One region of the Citrobacter telavivensis genome, then DNA from elsewhere that is predicted to be linked to it. Evidence: riboswitches for the same ligand, from Rfam matches in the RefSeq annotation. Region 1 holds a riboswitch; each other region holds the start of a gene.

Region 1 (4,459 bases):
GTCTTCAGTGCAGGCGCCGAGGCGCTGGACGTGGGGGCGGAACAACGCCAACAGTTAGAAGAGCGACTGGTACTGCAACTGCGCATGATTTCGAAAGGCGCGTTTTACTGGTATCGCCGCGAACAAGAGAAGATGACCCTCATTCCAGGTAACGTGAAGGAAGAGCAATGAAACAGTCAGTTCAGGATAAAGGTACGCTGTTGCTGGCGCTGGTCGCTGGCTTGTCGATCAATGGCACATTCGCGGCGCTGTTTAGCTCCATCGTGCCGTTCTCTGTATTCCCGATTATCTCGCTGGTGCTGACGGTGTACTGTCTGCATCAACGTTATCAGAATCGCACCATGCCTGTGGGGTTACCGGGCCTGTCTGCCGCCTGCTTTATTCTCGGCGTTCTGCTTTACAGCACCGTGGTGCGCGCGGAGTATCCGGATATCGGCTCCAACTTCTTCCCGGCGGTGCTGTCGGTCATTCTGGTCTTCTGGATCGGCGTGAAAATGCGTAATCGCAAGCAGGAAGTGTCGGAATAAAAGCGGCTGACGTCCAGGCCGGATGCGGCATAAATGCCTTATCCGGCCGATAACCGATTACTTCGCCGTCAACAACACTCCGCACTCCATATGGTGCGTATACGGGAACTGATCGAACAGCGCCAGACGTGAGACGTTATGCGTCTGGCTCAAGGTTTCCAGGTTCTTGCACAGCGTCTGTGGATTGCAGGAGATGTACAGAATACGCGGATACGCCTGCACCATTTTCTCCGTCTCACTGTCCAGACCGCTGCGGGGCGGATCGACAAAAATCGTTTCGCACTGATAGCTTTTCAGATCGATGCCCTGCAAGCGGTTAAACTCGCGCACGCCGTTCATCGCCTGCGTAAACTCTTCCGCCGCCATGCGGATAATCTGCACGTTATCAATCTGATTCGCCGCAATGTTGTATTGCGCGGCGGCAACCGAGGGTTTAGCGATTTCGGTCGCCAGTACGCGCTCAAAGTTGCGCGCCAGCGCGAGCGAAAAGTTGCCATTCCCGCAGTACAGTTCGAGCAGATCGCCTTTCGATTCGCGGGTAACATCCAGCGCCCACTCCAGCATCTGAATGTTCATTGCCGCATTGGGTTGCGTAAAGCTGTTCTCGACCTGACGATAAATCATCTCTTTGCCCGCAACCGGCAAGCGTTCGTCGATGTAATCCTGGTCCAGCGCGATTTTCGTTTTCGTCGCGCGGCCAATCAGATGCACGTTCAGGTTCTGCGCGCGCAGCGCATCGCGCAATGCTTCGGCGGCTTCACGCCACTCATCGTCCAGCTTTTTATGATACAGCAGCGAGACCACCGCCTGATTGCTCATGGTGGTCAGGTAATCAATCTGGAACAGCTTATGGCGCAGCACGCGGTTGTCGCGTACGCCAGCGATCATCGCGGTCATTAACTGATTGATCAGTTCACTCGCCGCCGGGAAGCTGTCGACGCGAATTCGGCTTTTGCTCTGCTGATCAAAAATGATGTGATACAGGTCGTCACCATCGTGCCAGATGCGGAACTCCGCACGCATACGGTAGTGACTGACCGGCGAGCGAAACACTTCCGGAACCAGGCCAGAAAAGGGCGCCATCATACTCTGCAAGCGCACCACTTTCTCGGCGAGCTGCGCGTCATACTGTTCTGTCGGAAGGTGTTCGGGGGTCATGATGTATCCTGAAAAATATAAGTACGCGGGGATTGTAGGGATTGCTCAACAGATGTCCAGACATTGATGACTTCCGATATTTAACAATCACGCTGGACAGTAAGATGTTACAAACTGTAGCATCCGTGTGCCGGTCCTGTGAGTTAATAGGGAATCCAGTGTAAATCTGGAGCTGACGCGCAGCGGTAAGGAAAGGTGAGATGAGAGCGTAAGCAGACACTGCCCTCGGGTGGGAAGTCTTCATTTCTGGTATCCCTGACGGGGATACCCTTCCAAGCCCGAAGACCTGCCGGCTAACGTCGCAACTGGTTTTCATCATCGCGTACTATCGGTGGGACCTGCGGCATCCTTCTTATATTGTGGATGCTTTACAATGATTAAAAAAACATCGCTGTTGACGGCGCTCTCCGTCACGGCCTTTTCAGGTTGGGCACAGGATGCCACGCCTGACACGCTTGTCGTGACGGCAAACCGTTTTCAGCAACCTGTTAATACCGTTCTGGCACCAACTGACATTGTCACGCGTGAAGATATCGAACGCTGGCAGTCCCGAACTGTCCTTGATGTCATGCGCCGTCTGCCTGGCGTGGATGTCGCCCAGAATGGCGGCATGGGGCAAAGCTCTTCTCTGTTTGTGCGGGGTACCGAAGCGAAACACGTTCTGGTGTTAGTGGATGGTATTCCGGTCGCCCGTCCGGGCATTTCGAATAACTCCGATATTGATCAGATTCCGGTCTCGCTGGTGCAGCGCATCGAATATATCCGCGGCCCGCGTTCAGCGATTTATGGTTCCGGTGCCATTGGCGGAGTAGTGAACATTATCACCATGGCCGGTGAGGAGCGTTCGCAGATCAATGCTGGCGTGGGGTCAAAAGGCTATCAGCAGTATGACGGCACTTATCGCCAGCGTTTTGGTGATACCGTGGTGACCGCTGCCGGGGCATATCAGACCACCAAAGGCTTCGATGTTCAGCCGCGCTCCAGCTACAGCGGTGATAGCGATCGCGATGGCTATCGCAACAAGCTGTTCTGGGGAGGCGTTGAGCACAAATTTAACGATCAATTCGAGGGTTACTTCCGTGGCTACGGCTATGCCAGTAATGCCGATTATGACCAGGGGAAATGGGGTTATGACGGCGGAAACGACGAGCACCAGAATTACACCCAGTCGTGGGATACAGGGCTGCGCTTCAATTCCGGTATCTACTCTTCGCAACTGGTCGCCAATTACCAGCGTATTAAGGACTACAACTACAGCAGTCTGAACGGGCGCTATGCGACAGGTTACAGCCTTGATGACATGGAGCAGCGCTATGTCCAGTGGGGTAACAACGTTATTGTCGGGCACGGTGCTGTCAGCGCGGGTGTCGACTGGAAGCAAGAAAAGCTGATGTCCTTTGGCGAGTATGGGACAGACAACTATAAGCGTGATAACACGGGCCTCTATTTGACCGGGCAACAGCAGATTGACAGCGTGACGCTGGAAGCGTCTGGTCGTGAAGATCATGACGACCAGTTTGGCTGGCATGGCACCTGGCAAACGGCGGCGGGCTGGCAGTTCGTTGATGACTATAAGGTGACACTCTCTTACGGCACGGGCTTCCTTGCGCCTTCACTGGGGCAACAGTTTGGTGCGGAGCGTTTTGGCATTGCCTCTAACCCGAATCTGAAGCCGGAAGAATCGAAGCAGTGGGAAGCTGGGCTGGAAGGGCTGACCGGTCCGCTTGACTGGCGCTTGTCGACCTATCGCTACAAAATCCAGAATCTGATCGACTACAACAACAATACCTACTTCAACGTCAAATCCGCGACCATCAAGGGGCTGGAATGGACGGGAAACCTGACAACCGGTCCGGTCGATCACCGCTTAACGTTGCAGTATGTGGATCCGCGCGATGATGAAACCGATCAACAGCTTTATCGCCGCGCCAGGCAGCAGGTGAAGTATGAGCTGAGCGGGCAGGTCTACGAGCTGGGCTGGGATGTGACCTATCAGTACATCGGCGAGCGCTACGATTACGACTATGACAATTCCCGTAAGGTGAAAATGGGCGGGCTGAGCGTGTGGGATATTGGACTTTCATATCCGCTCACCTCACATCTCACAGTTCGTGGTAAAATAGCCAACCTGTTCGATAAAGATTACGAGACAGTTTATGGCTACCAAACTGCAGGACGGGAATACACCTTGTCTGGCAGCTACACCTTCTGATCCACGCCCCACCGTACTGGTATTTGATTCCGGTGTCGGTGGGTTGTCGGTCTATGATGAGATCCGGCATCTCCTGCCGGATCTCCACTATATCTACGCTTTCGATAACGTGGCTTTTCCTTATGGGGAAAAGAGCGAGGCATTTATCGTTGAGCGCGTTGTTGAGATCGTGACGGCGGTACAGCAGCGTTATCCTCTCTCCCTGGCGGTTATCGCCTGTAACACGGCCAGTACGGTCTCTCTTCCGGCCTTGCGTGAGAAGTTTGCCTTCCCGGTCGTGGGCGTGGTGCCGGCGATCAAACCGGCGGCGCGTCTGACGGCGAATGGCGTTGTCGGGCTGCTGGCAACACGCGGGACGGTGAAACGTCCTTATACGCATGAGCTGATTGCGCGCTTTGCGAATGAGTGTCAGATAGCCATGCTGGGGTCAGCGGAGCTAGTGGAGTTGGCGGAAGCGAAGCTGCACGGTGAGCCGGTGCCGCTGGAAGAGTTGCAACGGATTCTGCGCCCATGGCTGCGGATGCCGGAACCGCCTGATACGGTAGTGCTCGGGTGCACCCAT
Region 2 (4,459 bases), on a different contig from region 1:
TGCCCAAGAGATAGGGCTCGGCAAGTGCATTACGCAGTAATGACTGTAAAACCACGCCCGACACGGCAAGGCAAGCGCCACAGCTGGCAGAAACCAGTGCTCGGGTCAGGCGATAGTTCCAGACGATCCCGGCGTCCAGCGCATCAACCGGATAGTGAGTATCAAACAGACGGTTTGCCAGCGTGTTGAGCACATGCTGCCAGGGAATAAACGTCTCGCCAATGGCGATCCCCGCCAGCAGGACGCCGCACATCAGCACGCTAACCCAGAGGGCGTGACCGCAAACATTGACCGCTAACCGACTGACGGCGTGACGCGTCCTGCGTAAATCGCTCATAGTAACCTGCGTTTCGGAGTGCATAAAACGCGCCGGACCCGTCGGGGTCTGGCGCGAAACGAGGATTAATGCGCGGCCTGAGGATGCGCTAAGCCGTACTCAACCAGGGCATCCGCCAGCTTTTCAACACCGTCAATGGTTCTGATACCGGCATTCATGGTCTGCACGTCAATCACCGGTAAATGATTGGCTTTTACGGCGGGGATCAGTTGGGTGACCGGATCGGATTTCAGGTAATCCATTTTCACCTGCCAGTCATCGGCCGGGAAACGACGACGACTCATTTCCCCCAGCACAATTACCGACGGCTGGGCTTTCGCGATAGTTTCCCAACCGACAGTCGGCCACTCTTCGGCGGAATCAATGACGTTTTTGACGCCCAGCGTTTGCGCAATCCAGGCCGCAGGCCCTAATTTCCCGGCGACGTAAGGATCAAGTTGCAGGTCAGCGCTGGAGAACCAGAAGACGGCGGAGACGTTGCTGTCCATCCCGGCGATTTTGTTTTTCGCTGCCGCTTCGCGCGCCTTAAGGCTGGCAATCAGTTCGTCACCCTTATCCTGAACGTCGAAGATCGTCGCTAAGTCGGCGACTTCCTGATAGACCATCGCGATATCAAACATCCCTTTGCGAACGCCGTCACCACCATCTTCGTTATCTTTCGCGCAGTCAGCCGGTGCGGTATAGACGGGGACCTTCAATTCGCTGAACTGTTCATAAGACGCCACGGTACCGGCGGGGCCGATTTGCCATTCGAACTGGCTGGCGACCAGATCCGGTTTTTTGGCAATGATGCCTTCGAAACTGGGGATGTTTTGCGCAATCACGGCAATTTTGTCATTTGCTGCTTTCCAGGCATCGGGAACCGGTCCAAACCACAGCGACGTTCCCACCACGCGGTCAGCCAGACCCAGTGCATACAGGATCTCTGTACTGTTTTGTCCCACGGTGGCAACACGTTTTGGCGCTGCGTTAAACGTGATATCCCGACCGCAGTTTTTAATCGTCAATGGATATTCCGTTTTTGCAGCATGAGAAAGACCTGAAGTAAGAAACAGCGCGGCACCAGCAACAGCCAGAAGCGTTTTTTTATAAGGTAAAGAGGTAAAATTAGCGTGCATTATTATCATCCCGTTCATGCCAGAATCTGAACGTCTGGTCATGGATTATGTCGTTCCTTATATCGGGAGAGTTCATGACGATAGATGACATAACATCGTGAAATTTATGCATGACTTTATGCAAATAAAGAAAGTATGCGGTTCAGTCAGAAAACTGATTCACCTTTTCACAGTGACTTATGTCAAATAAATCATCCCATGGACCATCCCGTCCACTCAATGGAGCATAAATTTGACAGCAGGTCTCCTGACTCACGGTAATCAGAATATCGGCCTTCCCATAAAGATTCGCTTTACAGTGACCTGCAACAAAATATGCTGCACGAGGATATTCTGCATCCGCCTACAGTTGCGGGGGCAGTTATGGCATAAGATTAGAATAATCCGCACCATATTCCTATTCACTACAATGTTGGTGTAATGAAATGCTGTCGGAAAGGACTGTATCGGCATTTGTTAACAAGATCAATCACCGGGTAAAGAGAGGGCATAATCGGGCGTGAAAGTATTTAATTCATAAATTTCAATTAGTTAGTATTTTTTGAATAATAAAATTCGGGATGACAAAACGTAGTGATGAAAAGCTAAATGAGAATTGATTGACATTGATCAATTAATATTCTTAGTCATGCCAATTTATGTGATCTCTCCATATGCACTAATTGCCAGTGATCGTGCATATCCATCACCACCTGAAAATTATTACGTTTCCAGAATGAATATCCGCCCGGTAAAAAATGGTGGGTATGCAAGTATAATAGGGTGTACTGGTGCTGCTCACAAAATGTTTCAGCAAAAGCGAGTAACTGACGGCCAATACCTTTTCTGCGATAGCGTTTGTCCACATAACAGCGACAAATTTCCGCCGTTTCATTCAAAATATAACGCCCGCGAAGTTCAGCTATTCGGTCGTCATATTGGCAGACGGCCAGGGTAGCAATGAGTTCATGCTCTTCGCTCCAGGCGCAAAGCAATAAATTCCGCTCCTGCTGAATATACTGCTGTTGCAGATGAAAAACATCCTGTCCGGCAGAAGGAACAGGTCTTCCAGCAGCAAAGAATTCATTCAAATGCTGGGTCAGAAATAACTGAACCGCCGGAATATCATCTCCGGTCATTTCACGTAAGGTAAAGGGAATCACGAACTGCCACTCTTATTCACAGGAACAGAAAACGGATAATAACAACTCAGGAGAGGAAAACCAGCGGGCAGAGTGGAAAATGTTACCGGCCCGTACAGGAACGGACCGATAACTGCCAGAGATTACAAATCAGCCAGCGCCGCGTCGCGGTTCGGGAAGAACGTCAGGCGTCCCGGAATCGGCTTAATACCGGCGCGCGCCATCGTGCGCAGCGGCTGGAATTCCACGTTTGTCACGCGCAGTTCGCACCCTTCCGGCAATCTTTTCACAAAGCGCTGGAAGGCATCCAGGCCCCCGGCATCCAGCACGGGCACCGCATCCCACTTCAGCACGACAATGCGCTTGCCTTCAATGCGCGACTCCAGATCGGTGAACAATCCTTCAGCCGCGGCAAAGAACAGCGGGCCTATCACGCGCAGCACCAGCACATCCTCTGGCACCTCAACGTTCACCGCGGCCAGTCGCGTCATGCGCGCGATACGGCGCATAAACAGTAACGAGGCCAGCACAATCCCGACGCTAATGGCAATGACCATGTCAAACAGCACCGTCAGCGACATACACATCATCATCACAATGATGTCGTCTTTGGGCGCGTGACGCAGTAAATCCACCACCTTGTGGGCTTCGCTCATGTTCCACGCCACCATCAGCAGCAGGGCCGCCATCGCCGACAGCGGTAGCCAGGAGAGCAGTGGCGCCAGCGCCAGCAGCGCCATGATCACCAGAAGCGCGTGGATCACAGCGGAAATCGGGGAGGTAGCGCCAGCGCGGACGTTCGCCGCCGAGCGGGCAATCGCCGCCGTTGCCGTAATCCCGCCGAAGAAAGGCGCGACGATGTTACCCAGCCCCTGACCGATCAGTTCACTGTTGGCCTTGTGTTTGGTACCGGTCATTCCGTCGAGCACCACGGCGCAGAGCAGAGACTCAATCGCCCCCAGCATCGCCATAGAAAACGCCGCCGGAAGCAGAGCGCGCAGGGAATCCCAGCTCAGGGTGAAATCAGAATCCGGCAGGTTCCACGGCAGCACCAGCTGCGGCAGCAGTTGCGGGATCCCATTGCCCTGTGAGCCGTCGGCCAGAATATAGTGGAACTGAGAACCAATGGTCGCAACATGTCCGCCCAGCAGGTTGACAATCCCCATGACGACGCAACCGGCGAGCAGGGCGGGCAGGTGACCTGGCAGGCGAATGCCCAGACGCGGCCAGAAAATCAGGGTGCCCAGCGTGACCACGCCGATGGCGGCGTCACCCAGGTTGATGGTCGGCAGAGCCATAAACAGCGCGCCGACTTTCTGCAGATAGTGCTCCGGTACGTGGGCCATCTGCAGACCGAGGAAGTCTTTGATTTGCATGGTACCAATGGTGATACCAATCCCTGAAGTAAAACCTAAGGTCACTGAAACCGGGATGTACTCAATCAGGCGACCGAAGCGGGCCAGGCCAAAGAGGATCAGAAAAACCCCGGACATCAGCGTCGCCACCAGCAGGCCAGCAAGTCCAAACTGCTGCGAAACGGGGTAGAGGATCACCACAAATGCGGCGGTTGGACCAGAGACGCTAAAACGCGACCCCCCGGTTAAGGCAATGACTATCCCTGCCACAGCGGAAGTATAGAGTCCGTACTGCGGCGCGACGCCACTCCCAATAGCCAGCGCCATCGCCAGCGGGATGGCAATAATCCCGACGGTGATCCCGGCAATCACATCACGGCTAAACCGTGAGGCGGTATATTTTTCTTTCCAACAAGCGTCGATGAGGGCGCGGAAAGGCATCACATGTGAGGAAAAAATTCTGTTCACAATAATGTTTCATCCATGAGCGCATCATCTGTCAACTCATAGGCTGGTTGGCAGGTGAAG
Region 3 (4,459 bases), on a different contig from region 1:
GATGATCGCTTCATGCAGCGGACTGGCAAACTGGTACTCCGGGCGCGTTTCATTAATGATCTCGCCAATGATGTCAAAACTTTTGGCTTCAATCGCCTGGGGTTGCTGGATGTATTGCATTGTCATTTATCCTCAGGCCACCCCAACCACCAGCCAGCGCGTTACGAGGAACAGCACCAGAGCCAGCGTTGAGGCGACCCACATCAGTCGAATCGTTTGGGAAATGTCATCTACGGAAATGGTGCGCTGCGCGTCGCCGATCCACGGTTTTTCAACACGCTCACCAAAGTAATCATTCGGGCCGCCCAGTCGAATGCCCAGCGCACCGGCAACGGATGCCTCCGCCCACGCGCAGTTTGGACTGCTGTGGTTATAGCGGTCTCGCCACCCCACGCAGAGCGCCCGGGAGCCATTACGCCGACACAAAACCGCCGCCGCGCTCAGTAACAGCCAACTCAGCCGCGCAGGAATATAGTTCGCGACGTCGTCAAGCCGCGCGCTTACCATGCCAATCGCCCGGTATTTTTCGTGCTTATAGCCCACCATGGAATCCAGGGTGTTCACCGCTTTGTAGGCCATCGCCAGCGGCGCGCCGCCGAGTAACAGGAAGAACAGCGGCGCGATGATGCCGTCAACCGTATTCTCCGCAACAGTTTCCACCACCGCCCGGTTGATCTGTTCCGGCTGAAGTTGCGACGTATCGCGACCGACAATCCACGAGAGTTTTTCACGGCTTTGCGCAAGGTTACCTTCACGTAGCGGGCGCTCAACCTCCTGCGCCGCCGTCGCCAGACAGCGCCCCGCCAGCACGGTGAAGATCATCCAGACTTCAACGACCCAACCGAGCCACGGATGAATCAGCGCCGCCAGCCGTAACACGCCCCAGGCGACCGCCCACGTCAGCCCCACAACCACCAGCCACATTACCCCGCCGCCGATACGTAACGCCCGATCGCTGTGGCAGAAGCGGCGAATAATCCGTTGCACGACATTGATCAGATTGCCTATCCAGCGCACCGGATGCGGCCAGTCTGGCGGGTCGCCAATCACGACATCCAGAAGCCAGGCCACGCACCATGCCAGTAGCGTCATAACGCCTCCCGTGCGGCGTTCAGCCAGTGATTAAGCATTAATGGACGCTGAGCAAAGTGAACGTGCAGATAGCTGGCAAAGGTATTGCCGATTCGCCAGCCGCCAGACCACGCTTGCACCGTCTGACCGTCACGGACTTTGCGACATGCCAGCACGGCGGGCGTTTCAGGGGAAAAGTCGGAGTAATGAAATTCATGACCGCGCAGCACGTCACCTTCCGCAGCCAGCAACGTGGGCTGCAGAGCCTGCGCTTCACAATAGCCGAAGCGGGTCAGTCGTTTACCCATTTTGCTGCGACCGGGAATGATATCGGCCATGCGATGCTCTACCCCGTCAGCATCTTCCAGCAGGCTGCCGAGGTACATTAATCCGCCGCACTCGGCGTAGATCGCGACGCCGCGCTGGTGCGCCTCGCGCAGGCTTGCCAGCATGGTGCTGTTGGCCGCCAGCGTGGCCGCATGCAGTTCCGGATAACCACCGCCCAGCCAGACCATCTGGCAATCGGGCAACACGCGATCGTGGAGCGGACTGAAGCGCACAATGTTGACACCGGTACGCGCCAGCAACTTCACGTTGTCGGGGTAATAAAAGTTAAAGGCTTCATCATCGGCCATCGCCAGCGTCAGACCGTCCCCGGCGTTCGCCGCAGGAAGCTCAGGCCACTCACCCTGTGGTAACGCCTCAAGATGGCTTAACGCCAGTAACTGGTCGATATTCAGCGTGTTTTCCAGTCGGGCAGCGAAATCCTGCCACAACGGTTGATTCACGACGGACTCGCGCGCGGTCACCAGCCCCAGATGCCGTTCGGGTAACGCAACGCCCTCAACGCGCGGAACGTAACCCAGCACCGGCACGGCGCAGTAGTGTTCGATGGCGGTTTTCAGCAACTGGAAATGGGACTCGCTATTAACGCGATTAACAATAACGCCGGCAATGTTCAGCGTCGGGTCAAAATGCTGGAAGCCCATCACCGTGGCGGCAATGGAGGTAGAAACGGCTTTCCCATCAACCAGCAGAATCACCGGGCAGCCCAACTGTTTTGCCATCGCCGCGGTGCTACAGTAGTTGGGGTCAGTGCCGTAGCCGTCGTACAGCCCCATCACCCCTTCGATCACCGCAATATCCATGTCCTGCATCTGTTCGCTGAACAGCGCATTAAGAATCGATTCGGGAAGCATGAAGCTGTCGAGATTACGGGAAGCGGTGCCGCTGATGGCCGTATGCCAGGCGGTATCCAGGTAGTCAGGGCCGACTTTGCAGGGTTGGACGCGTAAACCACGTTGTTTCAATGCGTTCAGCAAGCCCAGCGTCACCGTGGTTTTACCACAGCCGCTACCGGTACCTGCCAGAACAAACGCGTACTGCTTTGCCGCCATGACCCTGATCCTGTTCAGGGTGGTAGGGATGTACTGACACCCAGTCTTCCGACTGTACGCATCTGAGCAACCCACTTCCCACCGAAGTTGTTGGTAGTATCCGACAGGCTGGTCTTCTGGCTTAGCGTCGTCCTCGCCCGTCCTTCCCAATCTTGCGATCAGTGGTCTTCACGGGGTTGTCAGCATCACAGCAGCGGGGGCTGCGGGGGATTTTCACCCCCTTCCCAGACACAATTGTGTCAAACCTGTCGGCTTAAATGATGAGCAGAATGAATTCTCCTCATCACAACAATACTTTTTCGTTACTTATTCGTTGCGCATTTTTTATCAACATAAAATGCCGCAATAAAACGATTCTGAATGAAATGTCATGCAAGAGAATAATGAAACCTCTTAACAATGACACTGTATCTCATCACAGAAATAAAAACTGGTGAAGATTATTCCGTAAAGAGCGATATTTTATTGCGCTATGACAATTTATTGCTGTACTAAAAACACTTAACCATTATAAATGACCGGATTACACGAGAATATCAAAAATCGGCAATAGCAAAATATTGCTATTTATGCCGACTCAGCAGGCAAGTTTTCATTTATTTTTTGTCGATAGGCCTGCGGCGTAACCTGATAAGTCTGACGGAACACTTTGCAAAAATAGCTGGTTTGCGAAAAACCTAAATTGCGGGCAATACTGGCAATGCTCCAGTCACTGTGGCAAAGCAGCTCTCTGGCACTGGCCATGCGCTGTTGATTGACCCACGCATTAAAACCAATGCCCTGATATTTTTTGAACAGTTTGCTGAAATAGTACGGGCTCAGATAGACGTGCGATGCCACATCTTCAAGACGAAGATCGTCAGACAGATGCGCATCAATATAACGCAACGCTTTTTTCATCTTACTGTCATGAGGGCTGGCGGCGCGGGCCGGACGTGCAGGTTCCGTAGGCTGCGCACTGTCTTTGATCACCACGAAATTGAGCTGCTTTTTGAGGCAGTTTTCAACAATGAGTTTGAGCAGATCCGCCGAGGCCATCACGCGTGAATAGTCCATTTCCGGGACATTACTGAACTCATTGAGCAGTTCTGGATCGGCCTGCCAGCGATCGTCAACCTTCATGATGTTAAGCAGATCGATACCGTCATCGTTACGTAAACGCACCTGGCCGCACAAGACGAACCCGACAAGATGGCCTGAGATCACGAGAGGAATAGAAAAATCGGTTAGCCCGGCATGACAGCGATAGATACAGGGTTGATCCGATTTTGACGCTTCCAGTCCTCCACAGCGATCGCTCATACGACACCGGGTACTGTGTTGTGGATGCTGACGCATCAGTTGACAAAAAGGCGTGAAATTAAACAGCTCAGAAATCTCATCACCGTGAATATTGACAACCACAACAGCCAGGCTGGTCGCTTGCGCAAAATCCTGTGCGATTTTATTAATGAGTTCTGAGTTCAGGGTACTCGCAGAAATCATGATAAAATCCCTCAGTTAATCCATTGTTATAATGAAAACATAAATTTTACATTCACTTTTTATCATCCCCTATCCGTGTATGTAAATGACAGAAAGTATAAGGGACAATAACAAAAGTCTCCCCGGGTGGGGAGACTTTTTAGTCAGTTCGTGAAAGCAGATCACGAAATAGAAATTAAAGACGTGATAATAGCCGTATGTGTCCGAATTACGCGTCTGTCTCTTCAATTTTACAGGTATTACAGGGCAAATTTTTACCAATGAGGTACTTGTAGATAGCCGCTCCCGCGCACGCACCAATCAGTGGCGCGATAATCGGCACAATAAAGTACGGAATATCACGTCCGCCAGTCATCGCAATATCCCCCCAGCCCGCCATCCAGGCGAACAGTTTAGGACCAAAATCACGCGCCGGGTTCATGGCAAACCCTGTCAACGGGCCTGTGGATGCGCCAATCACCGCCACCAGAATGCCGATCAGCAGCGGCGCCAGTGGTCCCTTAGGC

The links. A riboswitch is a leader RNA that binds a small molecule or an ion and turns the genes downstream of it on or off. The one in region 1 is predicted to bind cobalamin.
Region 2: another riboswitch for cobalamin. It lies ahead of ACERJC_RS08065 (ABC transporter substrate-binding protein); the one in region 1 lies ahead of btuB (TonB-dependent vitamin B12 receptor BtuB).
Region 3: another riboswitch for cobalamin. It lies ahead of ACERJC_RS09515 (cobyrinic acid a,c-diamide synthase CobB); the one in region 1 lies ahead of btuB (TonB-dependent vitamin B12 receptor BtuB).

The regions. Positions count from the first base shown of each region.
Region 1 covers NZ_JBGUBF010000007.1:610-5,068, reverse strand. The annotation lists gene fabR (HTH-type transcriptional repressor FabR) at 1-171, shown strand, start outside; gene ACERJC_RS21025 (YijD family membrane protein) at 168-527, shown strand; gene trmA (tRNA (uridine(54)-C5)-methyltransferase TrmA) at 585-1,685, opposite strand; cobalamin riboswitch at 1,800-1,993, shown strand; gene btuB (TonB-dependent vitamin B12 receptor BtuB) at 2,059-3,897, shown strand; gene murI (glutamate racemase) at 3,842-4,459, shown strand, end outside.
Region 2 covers NZ_JBGUBF010000001.1:1,699,982-1,704,440, reverse strand. The annotation lists gene ACERJC_RS08070 (FecCD family ABC transporter permease) at 1-337, opposite strand, end outside; gene ACERJC_RS08065 (ABC transporter substrate-binding protein) at 403-1,455, opposite strand; cobalamin riboswitch at 1,676-1,903, opposite strand; gene ACERJC_RS08060 (GNAT family N-acetyltransferase) at 2,082-2,573, opposite strand; gene dauA (C4-dicarboxylic acid transporter DauA) at 2,720-4,399, opposite strand.
Region 3 covers NZ_JBGUBF010000001.1:1,980,424-1,984,882, forward strand. The annotation lists gene ACERJC_RS09505 (cobalt-precorrin-8 methylmutase) at 1-120, opposite strand, end outside; gene cbiB (adenosylcobinamide-phosphate synthase CbiB) at 133-1,092, opposite strand; gene ACERJC_RS09515 (cobyrinic acid a,c-diamide synthase CobB) at 1,089-2,468, opposite strand; cobalamin riboswitch at 2,558-2,732, opposite strand; gene pocR (transcriptional regulator PocR) at 3,036-3,953, opposite strand; gene pduF (propanediol diffusion facilitator PduF) at 4,162-4,459, opposite strand, start outside.